2 regions of the Neorhizobium sp. 05N33 genome follow, and region 2 is predicted to be linked to the other one. Evidence: predicted binding sites of a transcription regulator. Region 2 holds the regulator's gene; the other holds the start of a gene.
What was found. The regulator HrcA, encoded in region 2, represses chaperone genes, less so after heat shock. The targets are predictions, from matches to a motif close to GTTAGCACTCNCNNNNNGNGAGTGCTAAC.
Positions count from the first base shown of each region.

Region 1: a site for HrcA is predicted at 4,248-4,276, ahead of groES (co-chaperone GroES). Genes of this name have one in related genera too.

Region 1 covers NZ_JBFTNK010000001.1:430,695-437,904, reverse strand. The annotation lists gene AC1DLT_RS02125 (molybdopterin-dependent oxidoreductase) at 1-116, shown strand, start outside; gene AC1DLT_RS02120 (tripartite tricarboxylate transporter TctB family protein) at 113-571, shown strand; gene AC1DLT_RS02115 (tripartite tricarboxylate transporter permease) at 581-2,080, shown strand; gene AC1DLT_RS02110 (NAD(P)/FAD-dependent oxidoreductase) at 2,115-3,371, shown strand; gene AC1DLT_RS02105 (J domain-containing protein) at 3,538-4,146, shown strand; gene groES (co-chaperone GroES) at 4,329-4,625, shown strand; gene groL (chaperonin GroEL) at 4,692-6,326, shown strand; gene AC1DLT_RS02090 (sulfite exporter TauE/SafE family protein) at 6,451-7,210, opposite strand, start outside.
Region 2 covers NZ_JBFTNK010000002.1:500,518-507,727, forward strand. The annotation lists gene hpf (ribosome hibernation-promoting factor, HPF/YfiA family) at 1-439, shown strand, start outside; gene ptsN (PTS IIA-like nitrogen regulatory protein PtsN) at 517-981, shown strand; gene grpE (nucleotide exchange factor GrpE) at 1,184-1,825, opposite strand; gene hrcA (heat-inducible transcriptional repressor HrcA) at 1,944-3,023, opposite strand; gene rph (ribonuclease PH) at 3,200-3,916, shown strand; gene AC1DLT_RS06790 (VOC family protein) at 3,935-4,342, shown strand; gene rdgB (RdgB/HAM1 family non-canonical purine NTP pyrophosphatase) at 4,351-4,995, shown strand; gene hemW (radical SAM family heme chaperone HemW) at 5,002-6,195, shown strand; gene AC1DLT_RS06805 (class I SAM-dependent methyltransferase) at 6,207-6,800, opposite strand; gene AC1DLT_RS06810 (LysE family translocator) at 6,810-7,210, opposite strand, start outside.

The DNA of each region.
Region 1 (7,210 bases), on a different contig from region 2:
GCCTTGTCGAGATTTCCCGTTTCATCGGCACACCGCCGCAGGTGCGAGCCTACCGCCCGCCGGATCTGGTCCCCGACCCGCGATTGAATGACGCTCACGGAAAGGAATGCCCATGACCTCACGTCTCAATCCGCAATTGATCGCAGGGCTCGTGTTCGTATTGATCGGCGCCGCTTTTCTGTTGAGCAGTCTCGATCTCTCCTATGGTACCTGGCGCAAAATCGGTCCGGGTGCATTTCCGGGCCTGGTCGCCTCGGCGCTGATTGCCATGGGCCTTATCGTCGCCTTCACGGCCGAGAAACATGACGCCGGTGAAGAGCCGCCGGGCCTTTATTCATCGAAGGTCACGTTCATCATTGCAGCGATAGTGGTGTTTGGGCTGGTCATTCGTGGAGGAGGGTTGCTGCCGGCGGTCTTCTGTTGCTGCGTCATCTCCTCGTTGGCGTCGCGCCCTTTGCGGCCGGTGAAATCGATGTTGTACGGGCTCGGGCTCGGCACGGCTTGCAGCCTGGCCTTCGTCAAGGGGCTTGGCATGCCGGTTGCCATCATTGGTCCCTGGTTCGGGCTTTAGGACGATCACATGGACACGCTGAACGCGCTGCTACTCGGCTTTGACCAGGCAATCCTGCCGACGAACCTGTTCTGGTGCCTGATCGGCACGCTGCTCGGGACCCTTGTCGGCGTCCTGCCGGGCCTCGGGCCCGCCGCCACAATGGCCATCCTCCTGCCTTTCACCATCGGACTTGAACCGGTGACGTCGCTGATCATGATGGCAGGCATCTATTACGGTGCGCAATATGGCGGTTCGACAACGGCCATCCTTCTCAATCTGCCCGGTGAAGCATCGTCCGTTGTTACAGCGATCGACGGCTACAAGATGGCCCGCAACGGACGAGCGGGCGTGGCATTGTCGACGGCGGCGATCGGCTCCTTTTTTGCCGGTACCGTCGCCACGCTATTGCTGGCATTGTTCGCGCCCTCGCTTGCCGAAATTGGATTGCTGTTCGGCCCCGCGGAGTACTTCTCCCTGATGATCCTCGGGCTTGTCGCCTCGGTCGTGCTTTCGCGCGGATCGCTGCCGAAGGCACTTGCCATGGTCTTCATCGGCATTCTGGTCGGCCTTGTCGGCCAGGATGTGCAAACTGCCGTGCCGCGCTTCACGCTCGGTTTTGAAGAGATGTCGAGCGGTATCAATTTTGTCGTGGTGGCGATGGGATTATTCGGCATCGGCGAGTTGATCAAGGATCTGGAGAACCCGGAAAGCCGCACGGCCATCAACGCACCATTCTTCTCGATGATCCCGTCGCGGGAAGACTGGCGCCGGATGGTTGCGCCGATCCTTCGCGGCACCGGGATCGGTTCCGTGCTGGGACTTCTGCCGGGTGGAGGCGCGCTTCTCGCTGCCTTCGCCGCCTATGCCATAGAGAAGCGCGTTGCCAATCCGCCCGAAGGTTTCGGCGGTGGTGCGATCGAAGGCGTTGCATCGCCCGAGAGCGCCAACAATGCCGGTGCGCAGACCTCGTTCGTCCCGCTGCTCACGCTCGGCCTACCGGCCAACGCCGTCATGGCCTTGATGTTCGGCGCCCTGATCATGCAAGGTATCGCACCCGGGCCGACGCTGATTTCCGAACATCCCGACGTGTTCTGGGGCGTCATTGTGTCGATGTGGGTCGGCAACCTCATGCTGCTGGTCTTGAACCTGCCACTGATCGGCATCTGGACCCGCTTGCTGACGATGCCTTTCCACTATCTCTTTCCGGCTATCGTGGTGTTCTGCTCGATTGGCGCATTCTCGCTCAGCAACTCGGTCTTCGATCTTTGGCTGCTTGGAGCCTTCGGCGTCGCCGGCTACATCTTCGCCAAGCTTGATTGCGATCCGGCACCACTGGTGATGGGCCTCATTCTCGGGCCGATGATGGAGGAAAATTTCCGTAGAGCGATGTTCCTTGCCCGCGGTAATCCGGGCATTTTTGTCGATCGTCCGATTTCGGCGGGTCTGCTTGTCCTTGCTGTGCTCGCCATCCTCGCGGTCGCACTGCCGAAGATCAAGGCCGTCCGCGAAGAGGCATTTCAGGAATGAACCGGCTTATTCTGGACACGCAGAGTGAAACACCATGCATGTAGTGGTCATTGGAGCGGGTATCGTCGGCGCAGCGACGGCACTCGAGTTGTTGAAAGACGGGCACGAGGTCACCATCGTCGAACCGGAACAACCCGGCGGGCGCCACGCCGCAAGTTATGGCAACAGCGGCTGGCTGAGCCCTGCCTCGATCATCCCGATGTCGATGCCAGGCCTCTGGAGGAAGGTGCCCGGCTATCTTGCCGACCCTTCCGGACCACTGACCATCCGCTGGCGGCATCTGGTGCGCCTCGCGCCCTGGCTGCTGCGCTTCGTGCTGGCCGGTTCGACGGAAGCCAAGGTCGAACGGACCGCGCAAATTCTGGCGAGCCTCCTGCACGATGCCCCATCACGGCATGCGGCTCTGGCCGAGAAAATCGGACGGTCGGATCTCATCCGGCGCAAGGGCCTGCTCTACGTGTATCAGGATCGCGCGGCTTTCGAGGCAGAGACTTTTGCGTGGCGCCTGCGACGCGACAACGGCGTTTCCTATCGAGAACTATCTTCGGCAGAATTGCATGAACTCGAGCCGAATCTTTCATCCCGCTATTCCTTTGCTGCCTTCGTCGAAGATGGTGGTCATTGCGTGGATCCGGGAGGCTATGTCGCAGCGATGGTCGATCATGCGGTGGGTCTCGGCGCCCAGCGTATCAACGCGAGGGCGACCGGTTTCGATCTTACCGGCAACCGGCTTTCCGGTATCCGGACAGAGGCGGGCACCGTGACGTGCGACAAGGCCGTCATCGCTGCCGGCATACACTCAAAAAAGCTTGCGGCGTTGACCGGCGACGCGATCCCGATGCAGAGCGAGCGCGGTTACCACGTCGTCATTCCCTATCATTTGGCGGAGGGGGAGATGCCGATCATGCCGAGCGACGGCAAGATGGGCAACAATCCGACTCTTGCCGGGCTTCGTATCGCCGGGCAGGTCGAACTGGCAAGTGTTGAAGAAAGACCGGACTGGACCCGCGCCGAAATCCTGCTGAAACACGCCAGAGGAACCTATCCGGCACTATCGGATCTATCCGAAGGCAAGAATATCGATCGGTGGATGGGGCATCGGCCCTCGACTGCGGACGGCCTTCCGGTGATCGGTTTTTCGAAGTCTTCCGAAGACATCGTTCACGCGTTTGGCCACGGTCACGTCGGCCTTGCAGCCGGACCGGTCAGCGGCGCGCTTGTTGCAGGCCTGATCGCTGGGCGCCAATGTGCCATCGATCTATCCGCGCTGTCCGCCGCCCGTTTTCGCTAATCCGCAATCTGCAGGATCGAGTCGGAGAACATCATGCGGCTGAAATGGCCCTAATCCCTGCTTTCATGCGCTTCGACGGCATCCGGCGATCCCCCAGTTCGAAAATCTATGCGGCTGGGCGATCCATATTCGTTGCCGAGAGGATTGGCCGGTCGTATAAGGCGCGATGACGTCTGATTCAAAGATATTTGTTGGCCTGCGGTCGACCCGCAAAAAACCGGCCCCGGACCACGAACCAAGCCGTGCGAAATGCCAATGGGACGGATGCGAAAAGAATGGCACCCATCGCGCTCCCGTCGGGCGAGATGCTGAAGGGCTGTATCTGCTGTTCTGTCCCGAGCATGTAAGGGAATACGGCAAAGGTTATAACTTTGCGCCAAATCTGTCTGACCCTTTAATTAGGCGCTATCAGACGGAAGCGGCAAACGGCAGCCGCCCGACTTGGGGTACTGGTATCAATCGCGCGTCGGAAATGCCGCTCCCCTCGACGGCTCGCTCCGGTTCTGCAAAGGCAACGAACGCACGTAAAAGCGCTGCAGAACGCCAGGCGGCGCAGGTGGATCTTCAGCGACGCAAGCTCAAGGTATTGGAGGCCAAGGCTTTCGAGACCCTCGATCTTTCGCCGGATGCGACACCGGAGGAGATCAGAAGCCGCTACAAGCAGAGGCTCAAGATGCACCATCCGGACGCAAACCATGGAGAGCGCAACTCTGAGGACGAGCTTCGGGCGTCGATTGACGCCCATAAGATCCTCAAGCTCAACGGCTTCTGCTAGGGGCGTGGCAAGGGATCTGCGGTAGTCTCGGTGGCAGCGGCGTGTACCTCCGACAAAGGGAGGTGCCACGGATGGCGGATCACAACTAAGGCACGAATCGCTCTAGCACTCTCAGCATAAGAGTGCTAAGGATATCCGATCGGGAACCCGCCATTGGGCTGCGCTCTCGCCAAGGAACCCAAATGAATAATACCATTTTTCGGCCGTTGCACGACCGCGTCGTCGTGCGCCGCATCGAGGCTGAAGCCAAGACCAAAGGCGGGATCATCATTCCCGATACCGCCAAGGAAAAGCCGCAGGAAGGCGAAATCGTCGCCGTCGGCACCGGAGCACGTGACGAGAGCGGCAAGATCGTTCCCCTCGACGTCAAGGCTGGCGACCGCATCCTGTTCGGCAAATGGTCCGGCACCGAGATCAAGTTCAACGGCGAAGACCTGTTGATCATGAAGGAAGCAGACGTCATGGGCGTCATCGCCTGATTTTCGGGCGCTTCTTTATTTCCTTTTGATGACGACTATGGGGCCAATGGCCCGGGAGTTATTGCCATGTCTGCCAAACAGATCAAATTCGGCCGTGATGCACGCGAAAAGCTGCTGCGCGGCGTCGACATTCTTGCCGATGCAGTCAAGGTCACGCTCGGTCCGAAGGGCCGCAACGTGGTGATCGACAAATCCTACGGCGCACCGCGCATCACCAAGGACGGTGTTGCCGTCGCCAAGGAAATCGAACTTGACGACAAGTTCGAAAACATGGGCGCCCAGATGGTCCGCGAAGTCGCTTCGAAGACCAACGACGTCGCCGGCGACGGCACCACGACTGCTACCGTTCTTGCCCAGGCGATCGTTCGCGAAGGCGGCAAGGCTGTTGCTGCCGGCATGAACCCGATGGACCTGAAGCGCGGCATCGATCTTGCTGTCACCGCCGTCGTCAAGGACCTGCTTGCCAAGGCAAAGAAGATCAACACATCGGAAGAGATCGCCCAGGTCGGCACCATCTCGGCCAATGGCGAGAAGGAAATAGGCCAGTATATTGCCGACGCGATGCAAAAGGTCGGCAATGAGGGCGTGATCACCGTCGAAGAAGCCAAGACCGCCGAAACCGAGCTCGAAGTCGTCGAAGGCATGCAGTTCGACCGGGGTTACCTGTCGCCCTATTTCGTCACCAACGCCGAAAAGATGGTGGCTGAGCTGGAAGATGCGTATGTGCTGCTGCACGAAAAGAAGCTCTCCAACCTGCAGGCCATGCTGCCTATCCTGGAAGCCGTCGTCCAGAGCGGCAAACCGCTGCTGATCATTTCCGAAGACGTCGAAGGCGAAGCTCTTGCGACGCTCGTCGTCAACAAGCTGCGTGGCGGCCTCAAGATCGCTGCCGTCAAGGCTCCGGGCTTCGGCGATCGCCGCAAGGCCATGCTGGAGGATCTGGCGATCCTGACCGGCGGCACTGTCATCTCCGAAGACCTCGGCATCAAGCTCGAAAACGTCACGCTCGAGATGCTCGGCCGCGCCAAGAAGGTCTCGATCACCAAGGAGAACACCACTGTCGTCGATGGTGCGGGCACCAAGGCGGATATTGACGGACGCATCGGCCAGATCAAGGCTCAGATCGAGGAAACCACTTCGGACTACGACCGCGAAAAGCTGCAGGAGCGTCTGGCCAAGCTGGCCGGCGGCGTCGCCGTGATCCGCGTCGGCGGCTCGACGGAAGTCGAAGTCAAGGAAAAGAAGGACCGTATCGACGACGCCCTCAACGCGACGCGTGCAGCGGTCGAAGAAGGTATCGTGCCTGGCGGGGGGACAGCCCTTCTTCGCGCCTCTATCCTTCTGAACATCAAGGGCGAGAATGAGGATCAGAATGCCGGGATCAGCATCATCCGCAAGGCCCTGCAGTCGCTGGTTCGTCAGATTGCCGAGAATGCCGGTGACGAAGGTTCGATCGTGGTTGGCAAAATCCTGGAAAGCGATACCGACAACTATGGCTACAACGCCCAGACCGGCGAATTTGGCGACATGATCGCCATGGGCATCGTCGATCCGGTCAAGGTGGTTCGCACGGCTCTGCAGAACGCGGCTTCGGTTGCCGGTCTGCTGGTGACGACGGAAGCCATGATCGCCGATCTGCCGAAGAAGGATGCTGCCGGCGGCGGCATGCCTGACATGGGCGGCATGGGCGGCATGATGTAAACGGTTCCCAATCGGGAACTCAAATAGGCCGTTCGCGGTGAAGGGCTCCGATCGATCGGGGCCCTTTTGTCATATGCTCGCTACGTCTCGCTTCCACAATTGCCCGCCGCCTGAGGTTTTGCGATCATCTTGTCCAAGGCAGTGCAGCGTAGCTTCGCCACAGCACATAGAGGCTGACGGAAAAGATGATCCATCGGAAGATCTGCGCCAGCGTATTGCGATGCGTAGAGAGCCGCGTAGCGGTTATGGTGCCGAGCGTCCCGCCGCCGACGCCGCCGGCAATGAAATATCCCGCGACCTGCCAGTCCACCAGTCCGGACAAGGCGTAGTTGGCCGCTGTCGTGAGGCCGAACGTGCCGACCGCGAGGAGAGACGAACCGACCGCGTTGATCAGCGGCATGCCGGTAGAGAACAGCAGTCCCGGCACGATCAGGAAGCCACCGCCGATGCCGAAGAAACCGGAACAGAGGCCGGTCAGCAAGGCAACCAGGCTGGTCTTTCCATGGGTGCGGACCGTCAGGGATTGCGGCGTAATGCCGATCTGGCTGCGTGTCTTGCTCATGACGAAGCTGACGAACATCATCAGCAGTCCGAACATGAAGAGAAGGTCCTGGCCCTCGACGACCTTGCCGAGACTGGAGCCGAAATAGGCGCCGAGCGACCCGGCGATGGTGAAGATCAAGGCGCATCGCCACCAGACATGGCCGCGAACCGCATGGCCCACGAGATTGAGATAGGCATTGACGGAGACGGCGAGCGCGCCGGTGCCGATCGCAGTATGCACGTCCTTGACGCCAACGACATAGATCAGCAGCGGTGTCGCGAGGATTGAGCCGCCTCCGCCGATCAGGCCGAGGGTGAAACCGATCAGCGATCCTGAGCCG
Region 2 (7,210 bases):
TTCGCGCTTTTCTGCCGACTGCAAGGTGCATCTCGATACCGGGATCGTCCTGCATGCGGCCGGCGAGGCGAATGATCCGCAGATCAGTTTCGATGCCGCAGCACAGCGGATCGAAAAACGTCTGCGCCGCTACAAGCGGCGGCTCAAGGATCATCATGCCGGCAACCATGTGAATGGTTATGCGGAAGTTGCCTACACTGTTATGGACAGCGTACCGGATGAAGGGGAGGAAGTGCCCGAGGATTTCGCGCCGACCATCGTCGCGGAAAGTTCGAAGCAGTTGAAGACAATGACGGTCGCAAGCGCCGTCATGGCACTTGATATGACAGACGAGCCTGTTCTTCTGTTCCGCAGCCCCGGCAAGGAACATCTGAACATTGTGTACCGCCGCAATGACGGCAATATTGGCTGGATCGATTCCACCAATATCAAGAACTAACAACTTGGGGAGAGCGTCGGAGACGGCGCTCCCCTTCGCCTAGGGCACAAGCTCTTGCGGCACGAAGGATGAAGAGAATGGCATTGGCAGATTTGCTGCAGCAAGATGCGATTATTCCTGCCCTAAAGGTAAACTCCAAAAAGCAGCTATTGCAGGAGCTGGCGGCCAAGGCTTCCAAGTTGACAGGCGTGAGCGAACGAGAAATCTTCGACATCATCCTGCAGCGCGAAAGGCTCGGTTCCACCGGCGTCGGCCACGGCATCGCCATCCCGCACGGCAAGCTCAACAGCATCTCGTCGATCAAGGGTATTTTCGCACGCCTTGAAGCGCCGGTCGATTTCGAAGCGCTCGACGACGAGCCGGTCGATCTGGTGTTCCTGCTGCTGGCACCCGAAGGCGCCGGCGCCGATCACCTGAAGGCCCTGTCGCGCATCGCCCGCGTCCTGCGCGACCAGGATCTCGTCGCCAAGCTGCGCAAGACCGATTCCGCTTCGGCGATCTATGCCTTCCTCAACGAGGAACAGGCCAACCACGCCGCCTGACGGCATATGCATTCGTGGGGACGAAACGAACCGCCCGGCCGCTGTCAAAGCGCCGGGCGGTTTTGTTTTTGAGCCGCATTTCGCGGGGATTATGCGTGGAAACTCAACGGATCTGGAACAATCGCCAGTCCGACGAGCAAACACCAACGGGAGTGTCCGGCCTAGAATGAGAAGCAGGCTTATCGCCTGCTTCTCAAAGACTTCAGGCGCTCTTCTCACCGGCGGCTTCTGCAGAGGCCTCCGCCTTCGGTCCACCTTTTGCGACACCGACCATAGCGGGCCGCAGCACGCGTTCACCGATCGTGAAACCGGCCTGGACGACCTGGACGACGGTATTGTTCGGGACAGCAGGGTTCGGGATTTCGAACATAGCCTGGTGGAAATTCGGGTCGAACTTCTGGCCTTCAGGATCGATCTTCTTCACGCCGTGGCGCTCCAGAGCGGACAGCATCGAGCGTTCAGTCATCTCGACGCCCTCCAGGAGCGTGGTCAGCGAGGCATCTGCCGTGGCGCGCATTTCGGTCGGCACGGCGTCCAGCGCCCGGCGCAGGTTGTCCGAAACGGCGAGCATGTCGCGCGCAAAGCCGGCCGCCGCATAGGACTTAGCGTCCTTGATTTCGCGTTCGGTGCGGCGGCGCAGGTTATCCATCTCAGCGGCAAGCCGCAGGAAACGGTCGCGCAACTCGTTGTTCTCGGCCTTCAGCAATTCCAGCGGATCAGGTTCGGCGGCAGGCGCCTCGGCATTCTTCTGGTTGGCCGCGTCCTCAAGAGCAGATGCTACGGCTTCCGCGGTGTTCTCCGCGGCAGTTGCGTCAGGTCCGTTCTTGTTGGTTTCGTCGGTCATGACGGTCTCCGGTTATTCTTGACTTCGATTTACGGGCTTGGATTTGTGCCCGATATCGAGGTTTAAGGTGGAAAAATCAAGGCTTGCTGGGAAACTTGGGCCGGTCCGGCCGCAAAATTCAGCGCGACAGCCTGGCAAGCAGCTGCGCGGTGTAATCCACCATCGGCACGATGCGGGAATAATTGAGCCGCGTCGGCCCGATGACACCGACGGCACCGACGATGCGGTCCTCGCCGTCGCGATAAGGCGCCACGATGAGCGACGAGCCGGAAAGCGAAAACAGCTTGTTTTCCGAGCCGATGAAGATCCGGACGCCCGGCCCCTTTTCGGCGAGATCAAGAATCTCGATCAGACTGTCCTTCTTTTCGAGATCGTCGAAAAGCAGCCGCAAACGATCGAGATCGGCAACATCCGCCAGGCCTTCGAGCAGATTGGCCCGGCCGCGGACGATCAGCTGGGTCGGCTTTCCTTCCTCGCTGTCGCCGGACCAGACCGCCAGACCGCGCTCGACCAGTTCCTGCGAGAGCGCATAAAGCTCGCCCTGGACCTGGTCCTTGAGGGTCTTCAGCTGGCCACGCAGTTCCGGTAGCGTCTGGCCGCTCAGGTGGGCATTGAGGAAATTCGCCGCCTCGGTCAGCTGCGACGAGGTCACGCCGGCGGGCAATTCGATGATGCGGTTTTCGACCTGGTTGTGATCGCCGACCAGCACGGCGAGCGCCTTGGTCGGCTCCAGGCGGATGAACTCGACATGCTTGAGAACCGGATCGCTCTTGGTGGTGATGACAATGCCGGCGCCGCGCGAGACGCCTGAGAGCATACGGCTTGCCTCCGCCATCAGGCTTTCCATCGGCTGATCTCGGTCGGCCGGGCGGATCTGCCGATCGATATTGGCACGCTCCTCGGCAGACAGGTCTCCGACCTGCATGAAGGCGTCAACGAAAAACCGGAGCCCCGACTGGGTCGGCAGGCGCCCGGCGCTGATATGCGGGGAATAGATGAGGCCGAGCTCCTCGAGATCGCTCATCACATTGCGCACCGAAGCCGGCGACAAGGAGATGGGCAGCAGCCGTGAAAGATTGCGGGAACCTAGCGGCTCACCGTTTTCCAGGTAGCTTTCCACGATGCGGCGGAAAATTTCGCGCGAACGGTCATCGAGCACAGAGCCGCTGTCCCTACCCGTCGATGCCGAAAATCCCATCTAGACCTTCACCGTTCCGTTGATCATTCGACAAAATATAGTCATTCGACGCGCCTTCTCCAAAGGGAAAATTGCGCCAGCCAGGATCATTCGCCTGCACACTCATTAGGGCTTTTTCTTTGCAAAAGCTCGGCCGGGGCCTTAGAAGGCGGAAACAGAAATCCAGGGAGTGAAGCATGCGGCCTTCAGGCAGACAGTTGAACCAGATGCGCAAGGTCTCGTTCGAGCGCAATTTCTCCAAGCACGCGGAAGGTTCCTGCCTCGTGAAGTTCGGCGACACGCATGTGCTGTGCACCGCGAGTCTTGAAGAAAAGACGCCGCCGTGGCTGCGCAACAGCGGCAAGGGCTGGGTGACGGCCGAATACGGCATGCTGCCGCGCGCCACCGGCGACCGCATGAAGCGCGAAGCCGCTAGCGGCAAGCAGGGCGGCCGCACCCAGGAAATCCAGCGCCTGATCGGTCGGTCCTTGCGCGCCGTCATCGATCTCGAAGCACTCGGCGAAAAGCAGATCACCATCGACTGCGACGTCATCCAGGCGGATGGCGGCACGCGCACCGCCTCGATCACCGGTGGCTGGATTGCGCTCTACGACTGCCTGAAGTGGATGGAAGCCCGCTCGATGACCAAGGTCGACAAGGTGCTGAAGGACCATGTCGCGGCGATCTCCTGCGGCATCTTTGCCGGCCAGCCGGTAATCGACCTCGACTATATCGAGGATTCGGCTGCCGAGACGGACGCCAATTTCGTCATGACCGGCTCCGGCGGCATCGTCGAGGTGCAGGGCACGGCGGAAGGCAAGCCCTTCAGCCAGGAAGAGTTCCTGAAGCTGCTGGCGCTCGCTCAGGACGGTACCCAGGAACTGGTGGCGCTGCAGAAGCAGGCGATTGCCTGAACCTGAAAGAGGTGCGGTTTGATTGAAGGCATTCTCGAAACCGCGCTCTACGCCGATGATCTCGATGCCGCCGAAGCGTTCTACGGCGGCATTCTCGGCCTTGAGAAGGTGCTGCGCGCTGGTACCAGACATGTGTTCTTCCGTTGTGGGCCGGGGATCCTGCTGATCTTCAATCCGGCTGAGACGATCAAGCCACCGCCCGCCGATGCGCTGCCCGTACCGCCACATGGCGCGACGGGACCGGGACATGTCTGCTTTCGCATGACGGGCGACGCGATTGACTTGATCAAGGAAAAGCTCAACAAGGCAGGGATTGCCATCGAAAGCGATTTCCGCTGGCCGAACGGTGCCCGCTCAATCTATTTCCGCGATCCGGCCGGCAACAGCCTGGAATGCGCAGAGCCCAGGCTCTGGAATATCGAATAGGAATTATCATGCGCAAGCTCGTTACCAAGACGATCGTGGTCGCCAGCCACAATGCCGGAAAGATCCGCGAAATCGCCGAACTGATCGGCCCCTTCGGCTTCTCGGCCAAATCCGCCGCCGAACTGCAATTCGAAGAGCCGGACGAGACGGGCACGACATTCGAGGAAAATGCCGCGATCAAGGCACTCGCCTCCGCCAGGGCCTCCGGCCTGCCCGCACTGTCTGACGATTCCGGTATTGTCATCGACGCGCTCGACGGCGCGCCGGGTGTCTACACCGCCAACTGGGCGGAACGTGAGGATGGCAGCCGCGATTTTCAGATGGCGATGGAAAAGGTCGAGAAGGCGCTCGAAGAACGCGGCGCGACCAAGCCGGAACAGCGCGGTTGCCGCTTTGTCAGCGTTCTCTGTCTCGCATGGCCTGACGGACACACGGAAATGTTCCGGGGCGAAGTGGAAGGCACCGTAGTGTGGCCGCCGCGCGGCATCCAGGGTTTTGGTTATGACCCTGTCTTCCAACCGGAAGGCTATGATATTACCTTCGGTGAAATGAGTAGTGACCAGAAACACGGCTGGAAACCTGGCGAACCGGAAGCGCTTTCGCATCGCGCCCGCGCCTTCAAGCGTTTCGTCGAAACCTGCCTGGAGGCTTGAGGCATTTTGAACTCGGCCGCTCCTCTTCTGCGCGACACCCTTCTGCCCGATACCGGCGAGCCGGGCTTTGGCGTCTATGTGCATTGGCCATTCTGTGCGGCCAAGTGCCCCTATTGCGACTTCAACAGCCATGTGCGCCATCAGCCCGTGGACCAGCCGCGTTTCACCGCCGCCTTCCTGAAGGAGATGGAAGTGATGCGGCGGATGAGCGGGCCGAAAACCGTCACCAGTATTTTCCTCGGCGGCGGCACGCCGTCTCTGATGGACCCCACCACGGTCTCGGCGATCCTCGACGGCATTGCCAGGCATTGGCATGTGCCCGACGGCATCGAGATCACCATGGAGGCCAACCCTTCCAGCGTCGAGGCGACCCGCTTCCGCGGCTATCGCGCTGCCGGGGTCAACCGCGTCTCGCTCGGCGTACAGGCGCTCAACGATCCGGACCTCAAATTCCTCGGTCGGCTGCATGACGTTGCCGATGCGCTGAAGGCCATCAAACTGGCGCGGGAGATCTTTCCGCGCATGTCCTTCGATCTCATCTATGCCCGGCCGAAACAGACGGTCGAGGCCTGGGAAGCGGAGCTGAAGGAAGCGGTTTCCTACGCGGTCGACCATTTGTCGCTCTACCAGCTCACCATCGAGGAAGGCACGCCCTTCTATGGCCTGCACAAGGCCGGCAAGCTGATCGTGCCGGATGACGACCAATCCGCAGCGCTCTACGAGGCGACGCAGGAAATTACCGAGCGGTTCGGCATGCCGGCCTACGAGGTTTCCAATCACGCCCGCCCCGGTGCTGAAAGCCGCCACAACCTGACCTATTGGCGCTATGGCGAGTATGCCGGCATCGGACCCGGCGCCCACGGTCGGCTGATGCGTGGCAGAAACAAGATCGCCACCTCCACCGAACGGCGTCCTGAAACCTGGCTGGAACAGGTGGAGCGTGTCGGGCACGGCATGCTGGACGAAGAAATCCTCGGCTTCGAGGAACAGGCCGACGAATTGCTGCTGATGGGCCTGCGGCTGCGGGAAGGCGTCGATCTCGCCCGCTGGCAGCAGCTTTCCGGCCGGGACCCGGACCCGATCCGCGAGGAGCGGCTGCTGGAATATGGCTTCATCGAGCGGATCGGCAACTCGCGGCTGCGCTGCACGCCGTCCGGTATGCTGATCCTTGACGCTGTCGTGGCCGATCTCGCCTGCTGAAAACCCGGCGCTTAAGCTTTTACCGCCAGAACATGCAGCCAGTCGGTCGGCTTCCTGTCGTAGCCGCTGCCCTGTACCTCATCGATATCGACGGATGTCCAGGCGAAAGCCCCGTAGGCCGCACTTAGCCAGGCCTTGGACGGGTAATTGTAATAACGCCCGAGGCCGTCATGCCCCTCGGCTTCGCCAGCCTTGAAACTCGCATAGAAGACGCCGCCGGGGCGCAAGGCCTCGTGGATGCGGCCGAGGATGCCGCCGAGTTCCGCCCGTGGTGCATGCAGCAGGCAGGCATTGGCCCATATGCCATCGAAAGCCGAGACCGCGTCGATATCCCCGAAACGGAGCACGCTAACCGGCCTGCCCAGATGTTTGGCGGCTTCCTGCGCCATCTCCGGCGTGCCATCGGTGGGCGTGACGTCGAAACCCCGCGCGATCATGGCCGCGCTATCCCGCCCGCTGCCGCAGCCGAGTTCGAGGATGGCAGCGCCAGGCACAAGTTTCGACAGGAAGCTATCGAGGCGGCGTGTATTTGGTGCGGAGCTCTCCGCGTAAGCCACCGCGTTTTCGCTGTAGAAGCTCGCCGTCGGATCCTTTTCCATGGCCATTCGTGATCCTCAGCGCTGCGACATCAGCAGCTTGGTGCCAAAGCCGACAAAAACCATGCCGACGCCCAGATCGATCTTCTTCTTTGCCTTCAGATAGGCTGCGGCCACCGTCCGGTGAGTGATCAGCGCGACGAGAAAAGAATAATAGATGGTCGAAACGGTGACCATGACCGCGATCGCCGCCAAGCCATAGAGGAAGGGCGTTCCGACCGGCATGGTCGCGGCAAAAAGGCTGGCAACGAACAGCGCCGATTTCGGATTGGCAAGATTAGTCACCAGGCCCATGCGATAGGCGGTCTTGAGCGGCACGTCGATACGCGCCGCCGCTATATCAGCCGACTGGCGCGACTTTCGCGCATCCAGGAATATCTTCAATCCGAGCCAGACAAGATAAAGTCCGCCGACGATCT